Regions from separate parts of the Absiella sp. AM29-15 genome, predicted to be linked through region 4. Evidence: riboswitches for the same ligand, from Rfam matches in the RefSeq annotation. Region 4 holds a riboswitch; each other region holds the start of a gene.
The links. A riboswitch is a leader RNA that binds a small molecule or an ion and turns the genes downstream of it on or off. The one in region 4 is predicted to bind thiamine pyrophosphate.
Positions count from the first base shown of each region.

Region 1 (5,160 bases), on a different contig from region 4:
ATTGCTTTATATGAACTGATTGATGGAGATAAGTTAGAAATTCGTATGGTCAATAATACGTATTATCATATTACCGGTTGTAATTCCGTCGATTTAAATGAACGAAAAGAAAATATCTTAAAACAGATTCATCCTGATGATGTGCCAATGGTGATGGAAATATTCCATAATGCGGAAAAATCACCAATGCTGGGCGCAAGCGGCGTATTCCGCCGTTACCGTTTAAATGGCGAACTCATGTGGATGCATATGCGCTTATTCTTCCTGCGTACCCAGGGCAACAGTAAGTTATTCTATGGCGCAATCTCTGATTACAGTGAAATGGTAAATCTGAAAAATGGAATGCTGCGTCTTTTAGATACGATTCCAGGCGATGTGCTTGAATTTAAAGTCAAAGACAACAAGATCGTTTCCCGTCATGTGGTATGTGCGGGCTTAGCAGCGCAACATGGCTATGATAAAGCAGAGTATCGAGAACTGATTGCGGTAGATGGCAGTCATACCCTGATTTATGAAGAGGATCGTAAACGGGTAATGGATATCATGACAAACCCTATGAAATGGGCGGAGCATGAAGGCATAGAATTTAGAGATGTCGCAAAAGATGGCAGTATTCTATGGCTGGAAATCAGTGTACACTATGCTGGCTCTGAAGAAGGTGTGGATATCTATGATACCCTGTGTACAGATGTGACGGCCATTAAGAAGCAAGAAAAAGAACTGTTGGATTCACAAAATGTACTTCAAAGTATTTTGGGTATTTCCAATGCAAAAGGCTCTAAAGTATCCTTAGCAATGAAAAATAAAGAATATGCAGCTTATCTGTTCGCAAATTCTATGAGTGGTGGTATTATCGCTGGTTATTGTGATGAAGGTTTTACCCTGTATTTCGCAAATGATGAAATCATCAGTTTACTGGGATTTGATTCCTATCAGGATTTTTATGATGGGATCAATGGTAAATTAATGAACACAATCTATATAGAAGATCGCAACCGGGTAAAAAGAGATATTGGGGATAACTTTTATGAAGGCTACGAATATACAGTAAACTATCGTATGGTACGTAAAAACAATTCCTTATTATGGGTCATTAATAGAGGAAGGGTGATTAAGGCTGAAAATGATCAGCTTGCGGTAATTTCTTATTGTATCGATATCAGTGAAAAAATGAATACACAGATGGAATTAAGAAAAGCCCAGGAAGATATCAACCTTTTAAATTCTCTGGTACCAGGAGGCTATCATCAATGTTACGATAAACCAGATTTTCCAATTAAACATGTATCTGATCGATTCCTTGATATGATTGGATACACCAAAGAAGAACTGGAGCTAAACTTTGATAATAAATACATCAATCTGATATATCCTGCCGATCGAGAGCTCATGCGTGAAACAGTACGTTACTCTCGTGGCAATCAAGGATTATTTACGGGAGAATACCGATTATATACAGCCAATGGAATTATCTGGGTACGTGATCAAACACGAATCATCATCGAAGATAACGAATGTTTCTTTGCAGGTATCATTGAAGATATCACAGACATTATCAATATGAAACAGAAACTGGAAACCATTGTCGCAAATACACCAGGAGATGTTTTCTGTATAGAGAATAACGAAATATATTTCTATAGTTTTAACCTTTCAAAAACCATGGGTTATTCCCATGAAGAATATAAACAGCAGATCATAGAAACCAAAGGTACCTGCTTTACAGATCCAAGAGATAAAAAGATGGTTCATGAAGCAATTTTCAACGCAAGAAAAACCAAACAGGATATTGATCTGATGTTTCGCAGTATCACGAAAAACAAAGAAACCCGCTATATTCATATGATTGCGATGAACAGAGGATTATATGAAGGAGATCTTTTGTATTATGGAATTATGATGGATGCGACAGCACTTATCAATAAGGAACAAGAATTAAATATCACCCAGCAGATGTATGAAAGCATTATCCATCAGGCAAATCTAAGTGTTTGGGAATATGAAGCGAAACGAGATATTCTGACAATCAATGAAGATGGATTAAAACAAATCTGTACGATGAATCCCAATAACGCAGTAAAGAATTATAATAACTATATTCTGAGTGATTTCTTAAAACGTGATTATAATCGATATTCTGGATGTAAAAGTCTGGAATTGTTGAAAAATAAAATCTTAAAACATAAATTCAACGAAGAAATTATAGAAGTCATGTTATTTAGCAATCTTCATCGCTGGGTAAAATTAACCTGTGAGCCTATCTTTGATGAAAATGGTGAATTGATCAAAGTAATAGGATATCTTCAAAATATCAGTAAACAAGTAGAAAAGGAAACACTGGCAAAAGAAGAAAAAAAATATGCACAGTTTGATTCTTTGACAGGTATTTATAATCGTCGTATGGGTGAATTAATGATGCGTAATGCACTTGTGTTATGCAGCAGTAAGCAGAAATATGCATTGATGATGATTGATCTTGATGATTTTAAACAAATCAACGACCAATATGGGCATTTACAGGGAGATCGTGTATTACGTGAAATCGCCTCCGTGATTATGACGCATATGGGTAATGGAGATATCTTCTGCCGTTATGGTGGAGATGAATTCTTAGTTCTGATGAAATATCAACAATTAGATGCCATTAAACAAAAAATCAATGCTATTCAAAACAGTCTTGCGAAATGCTGTACCCTTCAGGGAAATGAAAATGTTTATATATCCATTGGCGTTGCCACAGCACCAATGCATGGAATGAATCTGCAAGTCTTATATGAGAAAGCAGATAAAGCTTTATATCGTGCAAAATTAAATGGAAAGAATCAATATTATATTTACGCAGAATAGTATATTGTAAAATTTACATTGACTTATTGGTTTATGTATGGTCTAATAAATACGTACAAAAAATGGGGTGCCAATGATGGCTGAGATTGGATCAATAAAGATCCTGACCCACTGAACCTGATACGGGTAATGCCGGCGAAGGGATTTTATTGTGACGAAAGTGTAATCCACGATATAAATTTACTAAGCAAAAGCTGACACCGTAGCAGGCGTTCAGCTTTTTTTAGGAGGAAGAAAATGGAATACACAACACAAATGAACGCTGCTAGAAACAACGTGATCACAAAAGAAATGAAAGCTGTCGCAGCCTATGAACAGATGGATGTAGAAGAGGTACGCGATTATGTTGCGAAAGGACAAATTGTCATTCCGGCAAATAAAAACCATACCTGTTTAAAACCTTATGGAATTGGCAGAATGCTAAAAACAAAAATCAATGTCAATCTGGGCACAAGCAAAGACTGTTTAGATTTGGATATGGAAATGGAAAAAGTCAAAAGTGCCGTAAACATGGGCGCAGAAGCTATCATGGATTTAAGCTCTTTTGGGGATACACAAACATTTAGAAGAAAGCTGACAAAAGAATGTCCAGCAATATTAGGAACTGTGCCAATTTATGATGCAGTCGTTTACTACAATAAGGCATTAAAAGATATCACAACACAGGAATGGCTGGATGTATTTCGTATGCACGCAGAAGATGGTGTAGATTTTATGACCATCCATTGTGGAATAAACAAACGTACAGCACAACGCTTTAAAGACAATAAACGTATCACAAACATTGTATCCAGAGGCGGCTCTATCATTTTCGCATGGATGGAAATAACAGGGAATGAAAATCCATTCTATGAACGATTTGATGAAGTGCTGGATATCTGCCAGAAATATGATGTTACTTTAAGTTTAGGCGATGCATGTCGCCCTGGCTGTATTGAAGATGGTTCTGATATTTCTCAGATCGAAGAACTTGTGACATTAGGGGAACTAACAAAACGGGCATGGGAAAAAGATGTTCAGGTCATGATTGAAGGACCAGGTCATATGCCTTTAAATCAGATTCAGGCAAATATGGAAATTCAGAATACCATTTGTAAAGGCGCACCATTCTACGTATTAGGACCTATTGTTACAGATGTTGCACCAGGTTATGATCATATCACGGCAGCGATTGGTGGTGCCATTGCGGCTACTTATGGCGCAAGTTTCCTATGTTATGTAACACCGGCTGAACACCTGCGTTTACCAGATGTGAATGATGTAAAAGAAGGTATTATCGCAAGTAAAATCGCAGCACATGCGGCAGATGTTGCCAAAGGTGTTAAAGGTGCGATTGACTGGGATCACAAAATGGCAATGGCAAGAAGAAATCTGGATTGGGAAACCATGTTTGAAACAGCGATTGATCCTGAAAAAGCAAGACGATATCGTAAAGACAGCACACCAGAAAGAGAAGATACATGTACAATGTGTGGAAAAATGTGTGCAATTCGTAATATGAATAAGATACTAAATGGGGAAAACGTGGATATCATGGAAGAAGAATAATGAGAAAACATCGTCGATTTCGGCGATGTTTTTCTATAGAATGTTATAGGGAAGTGAATTAAAATATTTGAATTAATCATTTTTTTTATGATTAAACGTGTTATACTATTGAATATAATGTAAGTCGTCGATAAGTCGTCGATAAGTCGTCGATAAGTCGTCGATAAGTCGTCGATGAAAAAATATGGTTATCGGTCAAAAAGCCTTTAAAATAGCGTATTTTGATAAAAATTAGTCGTTGATAAGTCGTTGATAAGTCGTCGATAAGTCGTCGATAAGTCGTCGATAAGTCGTCGATAAATCGTTTAAAGAAATTAAAAACGGATGGGAGGAAATTATGTCAATACCAATTACAATTGATTCTTTAATGGAGAGAAATATTGTTGAATGGGCCAGGATTGAATTTAAGGAAGGCTGGAATCCAGACACAACCTTAAAAACTATAAGTGCATTTGCTAATGATATAGATAATTGGGGTGGAGGCTATATTATTATAGGAATTGAAGAAAAAAATGGTGTAATTAAAAGACCAATTAAAGGATTGAATCCAGATTCTATTGATTCAATTCAAAAAAGTATTTTACAATTTTGTAAATATATAAGACCTGTTTATATTCCTGTCACGCAACCAGTCTATTATGAAAATGCTTTGCTTTTACTTATTTGGGTACCTGGTGGTTATGAAAGACCATACCAATGTCCCAAAGTTCCTACATCAAAAAACAGTGAAAAATTATATTATATTAGAAAATTATCTAGTACAAT
Region 1 is NZ_QVFL01000021.1:26,532-31,691, reverse strand. Features, by position in the region: gene DW761_RS18045 (diguanylate cyclase domain-containing protein) at 1-2,847, shown strand, start outside; TPP riboswitch at 2,901-3,008, shown strand; gene thiC (phosphomethylpyrimidine synthase ThiC) at 3,085-4,395, shown strand; gene DW761_RS18035 (RNA-binding domain-containing protein) at 4,733-5,160, shown strand, end outside.
Region 1: linked by a shared signal. The riboswitch ahead of thiC (phosphomethylpyrimidine synthase ThiC) and the one ahead of DW761_RS12490 (energy-coupled thiamine transporter ThiT) in region 4 are both predicted to bind thiamine pyrophosphate.

Region 2 (5,160 bases), on a different contig from region 4:
GTATCCTCTTCACTTGTACGAAACATGATTTTCGCATTATCTTCAGTATAAAAATCTGCCATAGAATCCACAACCACAGGCTCCATTTTAGAAGAAGATGTGGACAAACGTACCATTTCATCCAGTTTTCCACATAACAAATGATTCCCTTTATACATCATCGGATTGGTATCAAACTGGCTCATGAATGCAATGACTTCTTTGATCCATTCCTTTTTCATTAGATAATACTGATATTCTTTCTTTGCAATACCATCCCATAAAATAGATCCATTTAAAGAAATCAATAAATCTAAATCCTCAAATCCCCATACATGAATCATTCGCTTCACTTCAATCAATGATCGCCCAGAAGCAATGCCAAAATAAATGCCATGCTTTTGTAACGTTTGAATGACTGCTTTTGCACGTGGTGTCAAGGTCGTATGTTTTACAATTAAGGTATTATCAATATCACAAACAACAACTTTCTTGTCCATATAAGCTCCTTTCAAAGTGTATCTCTATTGACTATTATAGCCTTTTTACGAGAAAAAAACAGTGTAAGATTAAGAAAAGAAATGAAATATATAAAACACATAAAAGATAACCAAACTACGCATGCCAAGGGCGTTTATGACGTGGTATAATAGTTACAAGATTTTAGAGAAGAGGGAGATTATGGATCAAACAGGGATTTTAGAGGGAAATCTGACAAAGGCACTGTTTCGTATGGCGGTTCCTTTATTTTTACTTAATATTTTAAACTCATTATATAACGTAATTGATACGTTCTGGGTAGGTCAGATTGGTGAACTACAGGTCGGGGCTGTATCACTTGTTGGACCAATTATGTGGTGTGCACAAAGTGTGGCATCTGGATTAAGTGCGGCAGCGATTGCAATCATATCTACGAAACTAGGCGCAAAACAAAAAGATGAAGCTAACCGTTTTGCGACAGCCCTGGTATACTTTGCGTTTATCTTTGCGATTATATTAAGCGTTGGCACAATCTTATTTTCAAATACAATATTAGGATATCTGGATACACCAGCCGAAATATATCAGGATTCTCATGATTATCTGATTGGAATATCATTTGATTATCTGGGATTGATCTTATTAAATCTATATATGGCAATTCGTCAAAGTGCCGGGGATAGTAAAAGCGGTGTAAAATTAAATGCGATTGCGTCAATATTAAATGTATTCTTAGATCCATTATTTATCTTTGTGTTCCATATGGGCATCATGGGGGCAGCAGTAGCGACAGTATTATCAAAGATTCTTGTACTACCACTTGCTTATCGATCTATTCGCTCAAAAGACAATGAAGTTTATGTGGCGTTTCGTAAATATCCTTTTCAATTATCTGATGGGAAAACAATTCTACGTCTGTGTATACCAGCAGCGAGTGGTCAATTCTTAGAAAGTTTAGGCTTTGTGATTATGAATAAATATATCGTGTTCTATGGAGCAGTGGCGATATCTGCGTATGGTGTTGGTGGTAAACTTGTGAATTTGATGTATATACCGATTGTATCCTTCGGTTCCATACTTGCGACATTTATCGGTCAGAATTTAGGTGCTGGTAATATCGAAAGGGCAAGAAAATGTTATTGGGTAACCATGCGTATATCCGTGATCAGTGCCATTGCGTTAACGATTATCGGCATGCTGTTGATCAATCCATTTACCCGTATATTTGTTCCAGATGCCAGTGAAGAGTTACTGTCTATTGCATTTGAGTACAATTTTTTCGCATTATTGACAGGTGTTTTTATGGGCTGGTATATGAATTTAAACAGTGTATTCAATGGATCCGGGCATACCAATACTACCTTTATTCTTTCAATGTTGCGGCTATGGGGCTTTCGCATTCCTATGATTATCCTGTTTCATAAGTTCACGGAATTGGGTATTACCGGTATATGGCTTGCGATGTTGTTAAGTAATATTTTAGAATGTATTGTAGGGCAATGGATCTATCAACAAAATCGATGGGTTAAAACAACGCTTGTACAAAAGGAGCTGCAGGAAAGCAGTGTGACTGCATAAAAAGTCTGAATATATCTTATTTCTAATGTAAATCACTATGAAAAAAAGCTCTTGCAATCCTTATTTCAAAGTGGTACCATACTAATGTAATAAAAAGGGGAGCCAATGTGTGCTGAGAGGAAACATTACGTTTCGACCCTGTGAACCTGATACGGGTAATGCCGGCGTAGGGAGTATAACAGAGGTAATCTGAGATATGTCTTTACGTGGATATATCTCTTTTTTATTACTGCTAATGGAAGGGGAGCGCCTTACATTAAAAGATAATCAGCGAGGGAGCCTGCAGACAGGCTGAGAGGAAACTGGCAAGCGTTTCGACCGTACCATATCTGGAAACTGAACCCGATAAACGGCGCTGATTTTTATTTGTATCCTTTTATTTGGTTCAGCATTTCCAGCGAACAAATAGGAGGGTGTTTTTTATGAACAAACAAAATCAAATTTTTCGTAGCGTATTTTTTGCGATGATGGTAGCGGTAGGTGTGGTAATATCACCCATTCTTCGAGTAGAAGGAATGTGTCCGATGGCCCACTTGATCAATATCACAATGGCAGTATTGATGGGACCATGGTATTCTTTGGGGTGTGCTGTAGCTATCGGTATTATTCGTATGGCATGTATGGGAATTCCACCACTTGCATTAACAGGAGCTGTCTTTGGCGCAGCATTATCTGGCATACTATATCGAGCAAGCAATGGAAAAATCTGGGCCGCTGTGCTTGGAGAAATTATCGGTACAGGGATTATTGGTGCTATCGTATCCTATCCTGTTATGGCATATCTATGGGGTAAAAATGGATTAACATGGATGTTCTATGTGCCAAGTTTCCTGATGGGAACCATCATTGGAGGAAGTATTGCTTTCGCATTCCTGTTGAAACTGCAGCATAATGGTATGCTTGCGAAAATGCAGAGAAAGCTTGGAGGTAAGACCTATGAATATACAAGAGGAGTTGTGGCAGGACAAAGCGAAGCTGCACTTGACGCATAATCTGATTCATTGTATCACCAATCCCATATCTATGAATGATTGTGCTAATGCAGTTCTTGCGTTAGGTGGAAAACCAATTATGGCACAACACCCGGATGAAGTAGCACAAATCACCAAAACCGCGAAAGCACTAGCCTTAAATCTGGGAAACTTTGATGATATCCGAAGTAAAGCAATGATAGTATCCATAAAAACTGCTAACGAAAACTACATACCAGTTGTTTTAGATTTGGTAGGTGTTGGCTGTAGCGACTTGCGTTATAATTATGCAAAATCAATGATGGATGCTTACCATATCGATGTAATCAAAGGAAATCTTTCAGAGATTCGTGCAATTGCAGGAAAGCCTGCACATGCACTTGGCATTGATGTTGGAGATTCTGATATCGAACGTGTAGAAGACAGTGCCATCTGGATTCAGGACTTTGCGAAACAAACAGGCTGTTGTATCTTATGCAGTGGAGCTATAGATATCATCAGTGATGGGATACATACCTATAAAGTAGAAAACGGCTGTGAATTATTGACTTTATGTACGGGCACAGGCTGTATGTTAAATGTAATCACTGCGACTTTTTTATCCTGTATGGAGCCTATAAAAGCTTGTATGCTGGCATGTAGCTATTTTGGCGTTGTCGCAGAAAAGTGTCTGAAAGAAACCACGATGCCGGGAAGTTTTCATTATAAATTATTTGATTGGCTGTATGCATTAGAAAAAGAAGAGTATTTAAAATATGCAAAAATAAGTGAGGTAGTGCTATGAGCAAATTAGATTTAACATTATATCTGGTCACAGATTCTACAAATATGACAGAAGAAGAGTTTTTATCAAAAGTAGAAGCCGCATGTAGAGGTGGTGTCACACTTATCCAATTACGTGAAAAGAATCGGACAACGAAGGAATATATAGATTTAGCAAATAAAGTAAAAGCGATTAGTGATCGTTATGATTTACCTTTACTGATTGATGATCGAATTGATGTTGCAATGGCAGTGGATGCCGCAGGCGTTCATGTTGGTGCAGATGATATGCCAGTGGCACTCGCAAGAAAGTTGTTGGGACCTGATAAAATCGTTGGTGCGACCGCAAAAACTGTAGAAGCTGCCATAAAAGCGCAGGCTGATGGCGCAGATTATTTAGGTGTTGGCGCAATATATCCGACTACCACAAAAGTAAAAACAGTACTCACAAAAGTTGAAACATTACAGGATATATGTAAACATGTATCCATACCTGTAGGAGCCATTGGTGGATTAAATAAAGATAACTGCGATATTTTACAAGAAACCGATATCGATGGAATCTGTGTTGTATCAGCTATTATGAAGCAGGCCGATTGTGAATTGGCCGCTAAAGAACTGAAAGAAAAAATCAAAACAATTTTAAAATAGAAGGAAGCATAGAAAGCCATGCAAATACTGGATTTTCTATGTTTTTTTCTTTTTAAATCTCTTTTTTAATTATGAAAATTCACGATAATGATTGTATGTAAGGAAACGATTATGTTAAAATGAGGTGTATTTGTGAATGAGAGGTAAATGTATGAAGAAAAAATATCCTGTGGTCATCATATCAGAAGAAGGCGCATCATGGCTTGAAAAGGGCCAAATGTGGATGTATAAAAATAATGTAGTTTCTATTGATGATGATGCTGAAAATGGCGCAATTGTAAATATTATGACTGAGAAAGGCAACTATTTAGGAACTGGTTTTTTATCAAGAATCAGTCATATCACTGTTAGAATACTATCAAAGAACCCAGATGAAGTATTTGATCGTGAGTTCTTTAAACATCGTATACAATTTGCTTATGATTTCCGAAAGACATTAGAAAAAGACAACATCACAAACTGTCGATTGATTTTTGGTGAAGCTGATGAACTGCCAGGATTAACCGTAGATCGTTATAATGATATTCTGGTGGCACAAATCAGTACATATGGAATGGAACAAATCAAAGATATGTTATATGAAATCCTACTAGAAGTATTAAGCGAAGATGGTCAGGATGTCAAAGGCATTTATGAGCGAAATGATGTAAAAATTCGTACAAAAGAAGGCTTGCCTTTAGAAAAAGGGTACTGGCGAAATGCTGATTTGCCTACACAGACAATTATCAATGAAAATGGA
Region 2 is NZ_QVFL01000001.1:2,172-7,331, reverse strand. Features, by position in the region: gene DW761_RS00035 (HAD family hydrolase) at 1-479, opposite strand, end outside; gene DW761_RS00030 (MATE family efflux transporter) at 661-2,037, shown strand; TPP riboswitch at 2,123-2,227, shown strand; gene thiW (energy coupling factor transporter S component ThiW) at 2,460-3,029, shown strand; gene thiM (hydroxyethylthiazole kinase) at 2,974-3,792, shown strand; gene thiE (thiamine phosphate synthase) at 3,789-4,421, shown strand; gene DW761_RS00010 (class I SAM-dependent rRNA methyltransferase) at 4,573-5,160, shown strand, end outside.
Region 2: linked by a shared signal. The riboswitch ahead of thiW (energy coupling factor transporter S component ThiW) and the one ahead of DW761_RS12490 (energy-coupled thiamine transporter ThiT) in region 4 are both predicted to bind thiamine pyrophosphate.

Region 3 (5,160 bases), on a different contig from region 4:
GCTTGTTATATTAAGTTTTTCTCAAAGAAACGCGTAGGAAACAGGAAATTAAAAAATCCATTATCTTATCTTGCCATTCTTTTATCTCTTGTTGTTTTATTTTCAACTTATTTCTTTCTTATGCATCAAAATATCATAAAATAAAGCTTATTGACCTTCAACTTCAAAAAAAGGCGGTGAAATTATGTGGCAGCATCCTTGTTGGAAAATCCTTGGCATAGAAGCAACTGATCAAATCAAAGACATCAAACGTGCATACGCAAAACGTTCTAAAGAAATACATCCAGAAGATCATCCGGAAGAATTTATGCAACTTCATGATGCATATGAACAAGCGATGGCAATTGCGAAACATCAGGATACACAAACTTTCTTTGTTCCATCGGATATCATCAAGGTATCCCCTGTGGAAACCAATGAAGATACATCAAATGAATTTGATTTTGAAGCTTTGTTTGAAGAAGGGAATCATTTGAATGAACAACAAAAAGAGAACCTTAGAAATACTGTTTTAAAGGAGATTTGCACATTATTAGATGAAAGAACTTCCTATACCAAATGGTTAGAATTTACACAGGATATAAAATTTGTCTATGTCGCAGAAGATACTTTATTCAAAGATATCTTATACGAAATCATATCTGATCGCAAAATATCTCCAGAAGCCAATACAGCTTTTTATAAATACTATACCGATTTAGATGATTCTTCACTAGAAACACAACAATTACTGAAATTATTAGACCTGCTGATGCAAAGAAGAAAAGATATTGTTGGCAAGCGATTTCAAAATATTCGTGCAATCTTAGTCTTTATTGTATACTTGATATTTTGCTATTTAGCCTGGATCTGCAGATCTTTTGGCATGATGATAACCTTAATCATTTTAGGTGCTTTTCTTCTTTATTTAAATAGAGCAAATCAACATAAGATAAAACAAATCAAAATAATGTTGGTTGTTATCGTAGTTTTAATATTTGTTTTTCAAGCTAGAAATCTGAATATAAATAACCTTTATTTTTATGAATTTCCTATTGACCAGAAAATACGCGAGCGTTATGGTAATCATGTAATATTGAATCAAGAAATAGAAACAGATAATCCTTTGTACAAAGATACCCAAATCTATAAATGCTATGATGAAGAAAATGATGTCACATTCTATCTAAAAGAAAAGGAAAATGAACAAGGGGAAACTGTATTTGAAGATACCCTTTCCGGGGCTTTTGTTTCTTCGTTGAACATCAATTTTACAGTTCATCAGAAGGATATTTATCCTATCAGCCGCATGTATGATAACGCAGAAGGTTTTGATATTAAAGTTACTGCGGAAAATGGTGATGCGATGGCGAAGGAATTGTATTTGCTAGTACAAAAAGTATGTGCTTCCCCTTTGTATGAAATATGTAAAGATATCCGGTTTTATGGATTGCCAGAACATGCGAAATTTGCACATTATGCCAGATATTCAAAAACAATCGAAGAATTATCAAAGCTGAATGAAAAAGAAATCAAGGACTGGTTGTTTTTCAGTATCACTGCTTATCGTTTAGATTTTACACTGTGGCAACCTGAAAAATATCAAGACGATGTACAAAAATATCTTCATGATGCTTCCGGCATTGATATATTAGGTAAGCATTACAATGATGTACATGTCGAGAATGATAAGCTTTCTATTGGCAATTTCTATCGTTTGGCTTTACATTTAGATTTGAATATCCAAAAGCTGTATGATGATAGCTTGATATGGTATACAAAAAACACGACGCAAATGATAGGAAATGGCGTCACTACCCCTTATATTGATGTGTCTTTGGTAAAAAAATTATTGTAAATGAAAAGTCGCGATTTGCGACTTTTTATGCTTTATTCATCAAGTTCCAGCAATGATTTAAAGGTCCACTGCCTTTTCCTAAATCCATGCCATCTTTTAATGCACCTGTGATATATGCCTTTGCATTTTTTACACTGTTTACCATGTCATAACCCAATGCTAAATTACTGGCAATTGCACTGGATAAGGTACAGCCGGTTCCATGGGTATTAGGATTTTGTATCTTAACACAAGGCAGCCAGACTTCTTCTCCATCATGATACAATAAATCATCTGCACAATCCTCAAAATGTCCACCTTTAATCAAAATATAGCCATGATAATTTGTGGCAATCTTTTGTGCTGCTTTAACCATATCATCTTTCGACTCAATAGAAAATTCACATAATACTTCTGCTTCTGGAATATTTGGTGTAATAATCTGTGCCAGTGGCAACAACTCTTTTTGCAGCATCGTTAATGCTTTTTGCGCTAATAGCCGATCACCACTGGTGGATACCATCACTGGATCCACCACGATATTTTTAGGTTGATATTGTTTCAGCTTTTCCACAATGACTTCGATTAATTCCGGTTGTGATACCATCCCGATTTTTACTGCATCTGGGAAAATATCTTCAAATACACAATCAAACTGTTCCTTTAAAAAGGCAGGTGTTACATTCATAATATCACGTACACCACATGTATTTTGCGCAACTAATGCGGTGATCACACTCATCCCATATACCTTATGTGCCATAAAGGTCTTTAAATCTGCCTGTGCCCCTGCCCCACCACTTGGGTCTGTGCCTGCAATTGTTAAAACTTTCTGCATAATACCTCCTCCAGTTCCTGCATATCCTCTATGTATGCATCTGCCATCCTTCTGATTTTTTCTTCATCTTTCTGCTGGCTTTTTTCTTTCACGGCTACCACATAGCATCCTGCTTTTTTTGCACCTGATACAGCGTGCAATGCATCTTCAATGACGACACACTCCGCTGGTTTTAATTGCATCTTTTCACAGGCGTAATAGAAACAAGCCGGATCATCTTTGGATAAATGGATATCTTCACAACTTAAGATATAGGAGAATTTATTTGATAGTCCATGTTTTTTCAAGGCTGTTTCACACACTTCTTTATGATTGGCACTTAATACACATAAAGTCACTGGCATTGTAGAAAGCTTCTGTATGCATTCCTTTACACCAGGTTTTAACTCCATATGGATATATCGTTTTTTCAATAAAGCATAAACTTCATCACGCACTGTCTCTAATGATTCCTTTTGTACATAATGTTTTTGAAGATATGCGACTGCTTCTTCCATGCGTAAAGTAGAAAATACTTCATCTAAATTTTCATTTGTCTGTATTCCTTTACTGATTAAATAAGAAAATGCAAAATCATCCCATACATGCATACTATCTAACAGTGTGCCATCTAAATCAAAAATACATCCTTTTATCATAGACCCTCCAAAAAAAAGAATATCCCCAACATGAGAATATTCCAATAACTAATGATTATTCCCTACGTTGGCATTATCCAAATCAGGTATCGGTCGAAGTTTTCAACTTCCTCTCAGCCGGTCATACCAGCTCCCGTGATTTCCATGGTAATCATAGCATAAAGGGACGAAAAATGAAAGCAGATATGTTACAATATTCGCATAGAGGTGAACATTATGGTAGAAACATTAAGAAAAGCTTTTCAAGAATATAAGGATATCCAAAAGGCCTACACACTCGCATTGAGTACAATGTATTATGATATCGCAACGATTGCGCCAAAGAAAGGAATTGCCAAACGTAATGAAGCAATGGCATATTTAAGTGGTGAAGCATTCAGTAAGGCAACCGATAAGGAAGCTCTTGCGATGATTGAAGAATTAGGAAAAATCACAAATGACACAGAAGAAAAAAGAGAAATCACGTTGTTTCTAAAAGGTATGGAATATGATCGGGTATTGCCAAAAGATGTATATGTCGCAATGCAGAAAAGCATCAACGACAGTGAAGCCGCATGGCATATCGCAAAAGATCAGGATGATTATGCATCTTTCGCACCTTATTTAAAAGATGTGATTCTAAAACAAAAAGAAGCACTGACGTATGTACAAAAAGAAAGTACAGACTATGATTATTTATTAGATCGCTACGAAGATGGGATGAATGTGAAACAATATGATGCATTTTTTAATTCCATCAAAGAACAACTGGTACCTTTCATCAAAAAAATTAATGAACAGAAGGAACAGATCGATGATTCCGTATTACATCAAAGTTTTGATATTGATCAACAGGCAAAATACAATGCGCAATTACTAGATTATTTAGGAATAGATCGAGAAAAATGCATTATGGGATTAACGGAACATCCATTTACTGATTTCTTTAGTGAGAATGAGGCACGTATTACCACACATTATTATGAACATGATGTTATGTCTGGCATCTTTTCCACAATGCATGAATATGGTCATGCTTTATATTCGTTACAGGTAAAACCAGAATATGATGGAACTGCTTTAAAAGATAATATTGGTTACGCTATGCATGAAAGTCAATCCCGCTTTATGGAAAATCATATCGGGCGTCATCCAGCTTTCTGGCAGGTACAATACCCTATCCTTCAAAGCTATTTCCCAAAACAACTTTCTCATGTATCCTTTGAAGATTTCATGCGTATGATCAATATTACACGACCTTCTTTTATACGAACAGAAGCAGATGAATTGACCTATCCATTACATATTTTAATTCGTTATGAATTAGAAAAAGAAATTTTCAATGGTTCTATTCCTCTTGATCAGTTAGAAACCATGTGGAATGATAAATATGAAAAATATCTGGGGCTTCGTCCACGTAATCATCGTGAAGGAATTTTACAGGATATGCACTGGGGCGGTGGCAATTTTGGATATTTTCCAACATACGCCTTAGGAAGTGCTTATGCAGCACAGTTTTATAGTGCTATGGAAAAACAGCTGCCAGTGGCAGATTATTTAAGAAACAATCAATTTGATAAAATCGCGGCATGGTTAAAAGACAATATCCACTATGTTGGTGCCTATCAAAACGCTAATGAAGTTTTAAAACAAGCAACAGGTGACACCTTTCGTGCCCAATACTACATCGATTATTTAATGAATAAATATCGTACATTATATCAACTTTAGGAGAATTTTTATGATAGAAACAAAACGATTAATTTTACGCCCATTTCATGAACAAGACACAGAAGCTTTATTTGAAATTATGAAAGATAAAGAAGTAAATACTTTTTTACCTTGGTTTCCTTTTAAAAGTTTTGAAGAAACAAAGAAATATTTAAAGA
Region 3 is NZ_QVFL01000008.1:112,059-117,218, forward strand. Features, by position in the region: gene DW761_RS09910 (DnaJ domain-containing protein) at 1-144, shown strand, start outside; gene DW761_RS09915 (J domain-containing protein) at 185-1,837, shown strand; gene thiD (bifunctional hydroxymethylpyrimidine kinase/phosphomethylpyrimidine kinase) at 1,863-2,654, opposite strand; gene DW761_RS09925 (HAD family hydrolase) at 2,639-3,292, opposite strand; TPP riboswitch at 3,334-3,439, opposite strand; gene DW761_RS09930 (carboxypeptidase M32) at 3,509-5,002, shown strand; gene DW761_RS09935 (GNAT family N-acetyltransferase) at 5,013-5,160, shown strand, end outside.
Region 3: linked by a shared signal. The riboswitch ahead of DW761_RS09925 (HAD family hydrolase) and the one ahead of DW761_RS12490 (energy-coupled thiamine transporter ThiT) in region 4 are both predicted to bind thiamine pyrophosphate.

Region 4 (5,160 bases):
GACCCATTCGTTGGTAAGTTATCATACTTCCGTGTATACTCAGGTACTGCAAAATCAGGAAGTTATATCTTAAACTCAACAAAAGGTAAGAGAGAACGTTTTGGACGTATCGTACAGATGCATGCAAACTCTCGTAAAGAAATCGAAGAAGTTTATGCAGGTGATATTGCTGCAGCAGTAGGTTTAAAGGTAACTACTACCGGAGATTCTCTGTGTGCTGAAGATCATCCTGTTGTACTGGAAAGCATGGAATTCCCAGAACCAGTTATTGAATTATCTCTGGAACCAAAAACAAAAGCTGACCAGGATAAAATGGGACTTGCTCTTGCAAAACTTGCAGAAGAAGACCCTACATTCAAAACTTACACTGATCAGGAAACAGGTCAGACAATTATCGCTGGTGTTGGTGAACTTCACCTGGATATTATCGTTGACCGTCTGCGTCGTGAATTTAAGGTAGAAGCTAACGTTGGTCAGCCAATGGTTGCTTACCGTGAAACAATTCGTGAAGCTGCTGATTGTGAAGGAAAATACATCAAACAGTCTGGTGGACGTGGTCAGTATGGTCACGTATGGATCAAATTTGAACCTCAAGAAGAAGGTAAAGGATTTGAATTCGTTGACGCAACTGTTGGTGGTAGTGTTCCTCGTGAATATATCAAACCAACTGCTGAAGGTCTGGAAGATGCATTGCAGAATGGTATCATCGCTGGTTACCCAGTAATCGATATCAAAGCTACATTGTTTGATGGATCTTACCATGATGTCGATTCTAGTGAAATGGCTTATAAGATTGCTGCATCTATGGCTTTAAAAGCTGCTGCTAAGAAATGTAAACCAGTTATCCTAGAACCAGTTATGGAAGTTGAAGTAACTGCACCTAATGAATATTTAGGTAGCGTTATGGGTGACGTAAGTTCTCGTCGTGGTGCAATCATTGACCAGGAAGAAAGAGGAAATGCGATCATTGTTAAGGCACACATCCCATTATCTGAAATGTTTGGTTATGTAACTGACCTTCGTTCATTCACTCAGGGACGTGGAAATTACTCTATGAAATTCGATCATTATAGCGAAGTTCCTAAGAGTATTGCAGAAAAAATCGTTAAAAACAACAGTTCTGAAAATTAATTGTTGCTTTTATAAAAACTTTGAATTAGAATATACATGAAAACTATAAATTAGGAGGAAAATTAAAATGGCTAAAGAAAAATTTGACCGTTCCAAAACACATGTTAACATTGGAACTATCGGACACGTTGACCACGGTAAAACAACTTTAACTGCTGCAATCACAAACGTACTTGCAAAAGACGGTATGGCTGAAGCAAAAGCTTACGATGCAATCGATGGTGCTCCAGAAGAAAAAGAACGTGGTATCACAATTAACACTGCTCACGTTGAGTATCAGACAGACAAACGTCACTATGCACACGTTGACTGTCCAGGTCACGCTGACTACGTTAAGAACATGATCACTGGTGCTGCTCAGATGGATGGTGCTATCCTTGTAGTTGCTGCATCTGATGGTCCTATGCCTCAGACTCGTGAGCACATCTTACTTGCTCGTCAGGTAGGTGTTCCTTACATCGTTGTATTCTTGAACAAATGCGACATGGTTGATGATGAAGAATTAATCGACCTTGTTGAAATGGAAGTTCGTGAATTATTAAGCGAATACGGATTCGACGGAGATAACGCTCCAGTTATCCGTGGTTCTGCATTGAAGGCTCTTGAAGGAGATCCTAAATATGTTGGTGCTATCCACGAATTAATGGATGCTGTTGACGAATATATCCCAGATCCAGTTCGTGACACTGATAAACCATTCTTGATGTCTGTAGAAGACGTTATGACTATCACAGGACGTGGTACAGTTGCTACTGGCCGTGTTGAACGTGGTGTTGTTAAGATGGGTGAAGAAGTTGAAATCGTTGGTATCCACGACACTCGTAAAACAGTTATCACTGGATTGGAAATGTTCCGTAAACAGTTGGAATATGCTGAATCAGGTGACAACATTGGTGCATTGTTACGTGGTATCAACCGTGATGAAATCCAGCGTGGACAGGTTCTTGCTAAACCAGGAACAGTACACCCTCACACAAAATTCAAAGCTCAGGTTTATGTATTGAGCAAAGATGAAGGTGGACGTCACACTCCATTCGTATCTAACTACCGTCCTCAGTTCTACTTCCGTACAACTGACGTAACTGGTGTTATCACATTACCAGAAGGAACTGATATGTGTATGCCTGGAGATAACGTAGAAATGACTGTTGAATTGATCGCTCCAATCGCTATCGAAAACAACACTAAATTCTCTATCCGTGAAGGTGGACGTACAGTAGGTTCAGGTAACGTTACTGAAATCATCGAGTAATTTAAACTTATGATGAAAAGCATTGGTCTATGACTGATGCTTTTTTTACATCTATTGCAATTTCAGATAAAGTGTGTATAATAAATAACGTCATGACAGGGGTGCCTTCGGGCTGAGAAACACCCTTATGACCTGATCTAGTTAATACTAGCGTAGGGAGTCAGATCTATGAATTCTTAGATTTGTTGACTTACGCCTCACGGAGGTGTTTTTTTATGAAAAAATTGACAACATTAGATTTGGTTTATATGGCATTTTATGCTGCATTATTCATGGTGCTTGATTACTTTACAAATATGATTCCTTTCTTGAAGATGCCAAATGGTGGTTCTATTGGCGTATCGACAATTGCGTTGATCGTTTGCAGTTATCATTTAGGATGGATCAAAGGAACCATCGTTGGACTTGTTTCTGTATTGATTCAGTTTGTGACAGGTCCAATGTATATCCCACAGTTATTGGGATTCCTAATGGATTACTTAATCGCATTTAGTGTATATGGTTTGGCTAGCTTATTTCCAAATTATAAGTATTTCTATTCTGGAATTCTAATTACCAATTTTCTGCGTTTTGCAAGTCATACCATTGGTGGTGTGATAGTATGGGAAACAACATGGTGGGGTTCCATTATATACAATGCACCATATATGATTGCTACAACGATTGTCGGAATGATCGTTGTGCCAATTTTAGTTGAGCGTCTGCATTTAAATAAAGAAAAAACAGCGTAATGATAAAGATTTGCCCATATGAACAAGAAAATGGGTAAATCTTTTTTTCATGAATTTATGAAATCATTTATATTAAATCTTGTTTTATGAACTAGAATGAACGATAATATAGTTGAACATGAGAAAGGAAATAATAAATATGCTAAATAGACAATTTTTTACTTCTGAGTCTGTAACAGAAGGACATCCTGATAAAATATGTGATCAGATTTCAGATGCAGTATTAGATGCAATTTTAGAAAAAGATCCAATGGCACGAGTTGCTTGTGAAACATGCTGTACAACGGGTATGGTGATGATCATGGGAGAAATATCTACAAATTGTTACGTTGACATTCCAAGTATCGCAAGAAATACGATTTTGGAAATTGGATATGATAGAGCAAAATATGGCTTTGATGGAACGACTTGTTCTGTTTTAACTTCAATTGATGAACAGTCTTCTGATATTGCCATGGGTGTTGATCACTCTCTAGAAACAAAAGAAGGCGGAGAAGAAAACAATGGTGCAGGGGATCAGGGAATGATGTTTGGATATGCCTGCGATGAAACACTTGAATATATGCCAATGTCTATTTCCCTTGCCCACAGACTTGCTAAACAGTTGACAAAAATTCGTAAGGATGGAATTGTAGACTATCTTCGTCCTGATGGGAAAACACAGGTTACGGTGGAATATATTGATGATAAACCTACACGTGTAGATACGATTGTTATTTCAACGCAACATTCCGATACAGTTTCTTTAGATACAATTCGTAAAGATTTAAAGGAGCATGTGATAGATGTCATCATAGATCCTAAAATGATAGATGAAGATACAAAGATTTATATCAATCCAACAGGACGCTTTGTAATAGGCGGACCTCAAGGGGATAGTGGTTTAACAGGAAGAAAAATAATTGTAGATACATATGGTGGTATGGCACGTCATGGTGGTGGAGCATTTTCTGGAAAGGATCCTACAAAAGTAGACCGTAGTGCTGCTTATGCCGCTCGTTATGTTGCAAAAAATATTGTTGCTGCAGGCTTGGCTAAACGATGCGAAATTCAACTTGCATATGCGATTGGTATTGCACATCCTGTAAGTATTCTTGTAGATACCTTTGGCACAGGAAAATTAAAAGATGAAGAAATTGCAGAAATTGTTAGAAAAGAATTTGATTTACGTCCTACCGCAATTATAAAAACTTTAGATTTAAGAAAACCTCAGTATAAACAACTTGCCGCATATGGGCATTTTGGAAGAGATGATTTAAATGTAAAATGGGAAGATACAACACCAGCACAGGAATTGAAGAAATATTTGAAATAAGAAACAGGGCGCCTGTTTCTTTTTGTAAGGGAGGAAAGTTATATGCTTGCTGACTATCATATACACTCAAGTTTTAGTGATGACTCTACATATCCTATGGAAGATATAATAAAAAAAGCAATTACCATAGGTTTAGATGAAATATGTTTTACTGAGCATGTGGATCATGGAGTTAAAAGCTATGATTCTGATTTTTATAAGGATTATCATGATGAGTTTTTAAGATGTAAAGGAAAGTATCAAAATCAAATAAAAATAAAGTTTGGAATTGAATATGGAATACAAACACATACAATTGAACAATATCAACAGGACTTTTATCGCAATGATTTTGATTTTGTTATATTATCCTGCCATCAGATTAATAATATGGAATTTTGGACACAGGATTTTCAGAAAGGGAAAACACAAAAAGAATATAATCTGGCCTATTATGAAGAAATTTATCAAGTAATGAAAAAATATAAGAATTATAGTGTGTTGGGGCATCTGGATGCAATCAAACGCGATGATCTTGAGGGAGTTTACCCTTATAAAGAAACAAAAGATATATTGGAGAAGATATTAAAGCTTGCTATTAAGGATGGAAAGGGTATTGAAATAAACACTAGCAATGAACGTTATGGTTTATCAGATTTTACTCCATGTAAAGATATCCTGTTACTTTATAAACAATTAGGGGGAGAAATCATTACGTTTGGAAGTGATACACATAAAGAGGAGCATGTAGG
Region 4 is NZ_QVFL01000011.1:139,433-144,592, reverse strand. Features, by position in the region: gene fusA (elongation factor G) at 1-1,131, shown strand, start outside; gene tuf (elongation factor Tu) at 1,199-2,383, shown strand; TPP riboswitch at 2,471-2,559, shown strand; gene DW761_RS12490 (energy-coupled thiamine transporter ThiT) at 2,599-3,114, shown strand; gene metK (methionine adenosyltransferase) at 3,254-4,429, shown strand; gene DW761_RS12480 (histidinol-phosphatase HisJ family protein) at 4,472-5,160, shown strand, end outside.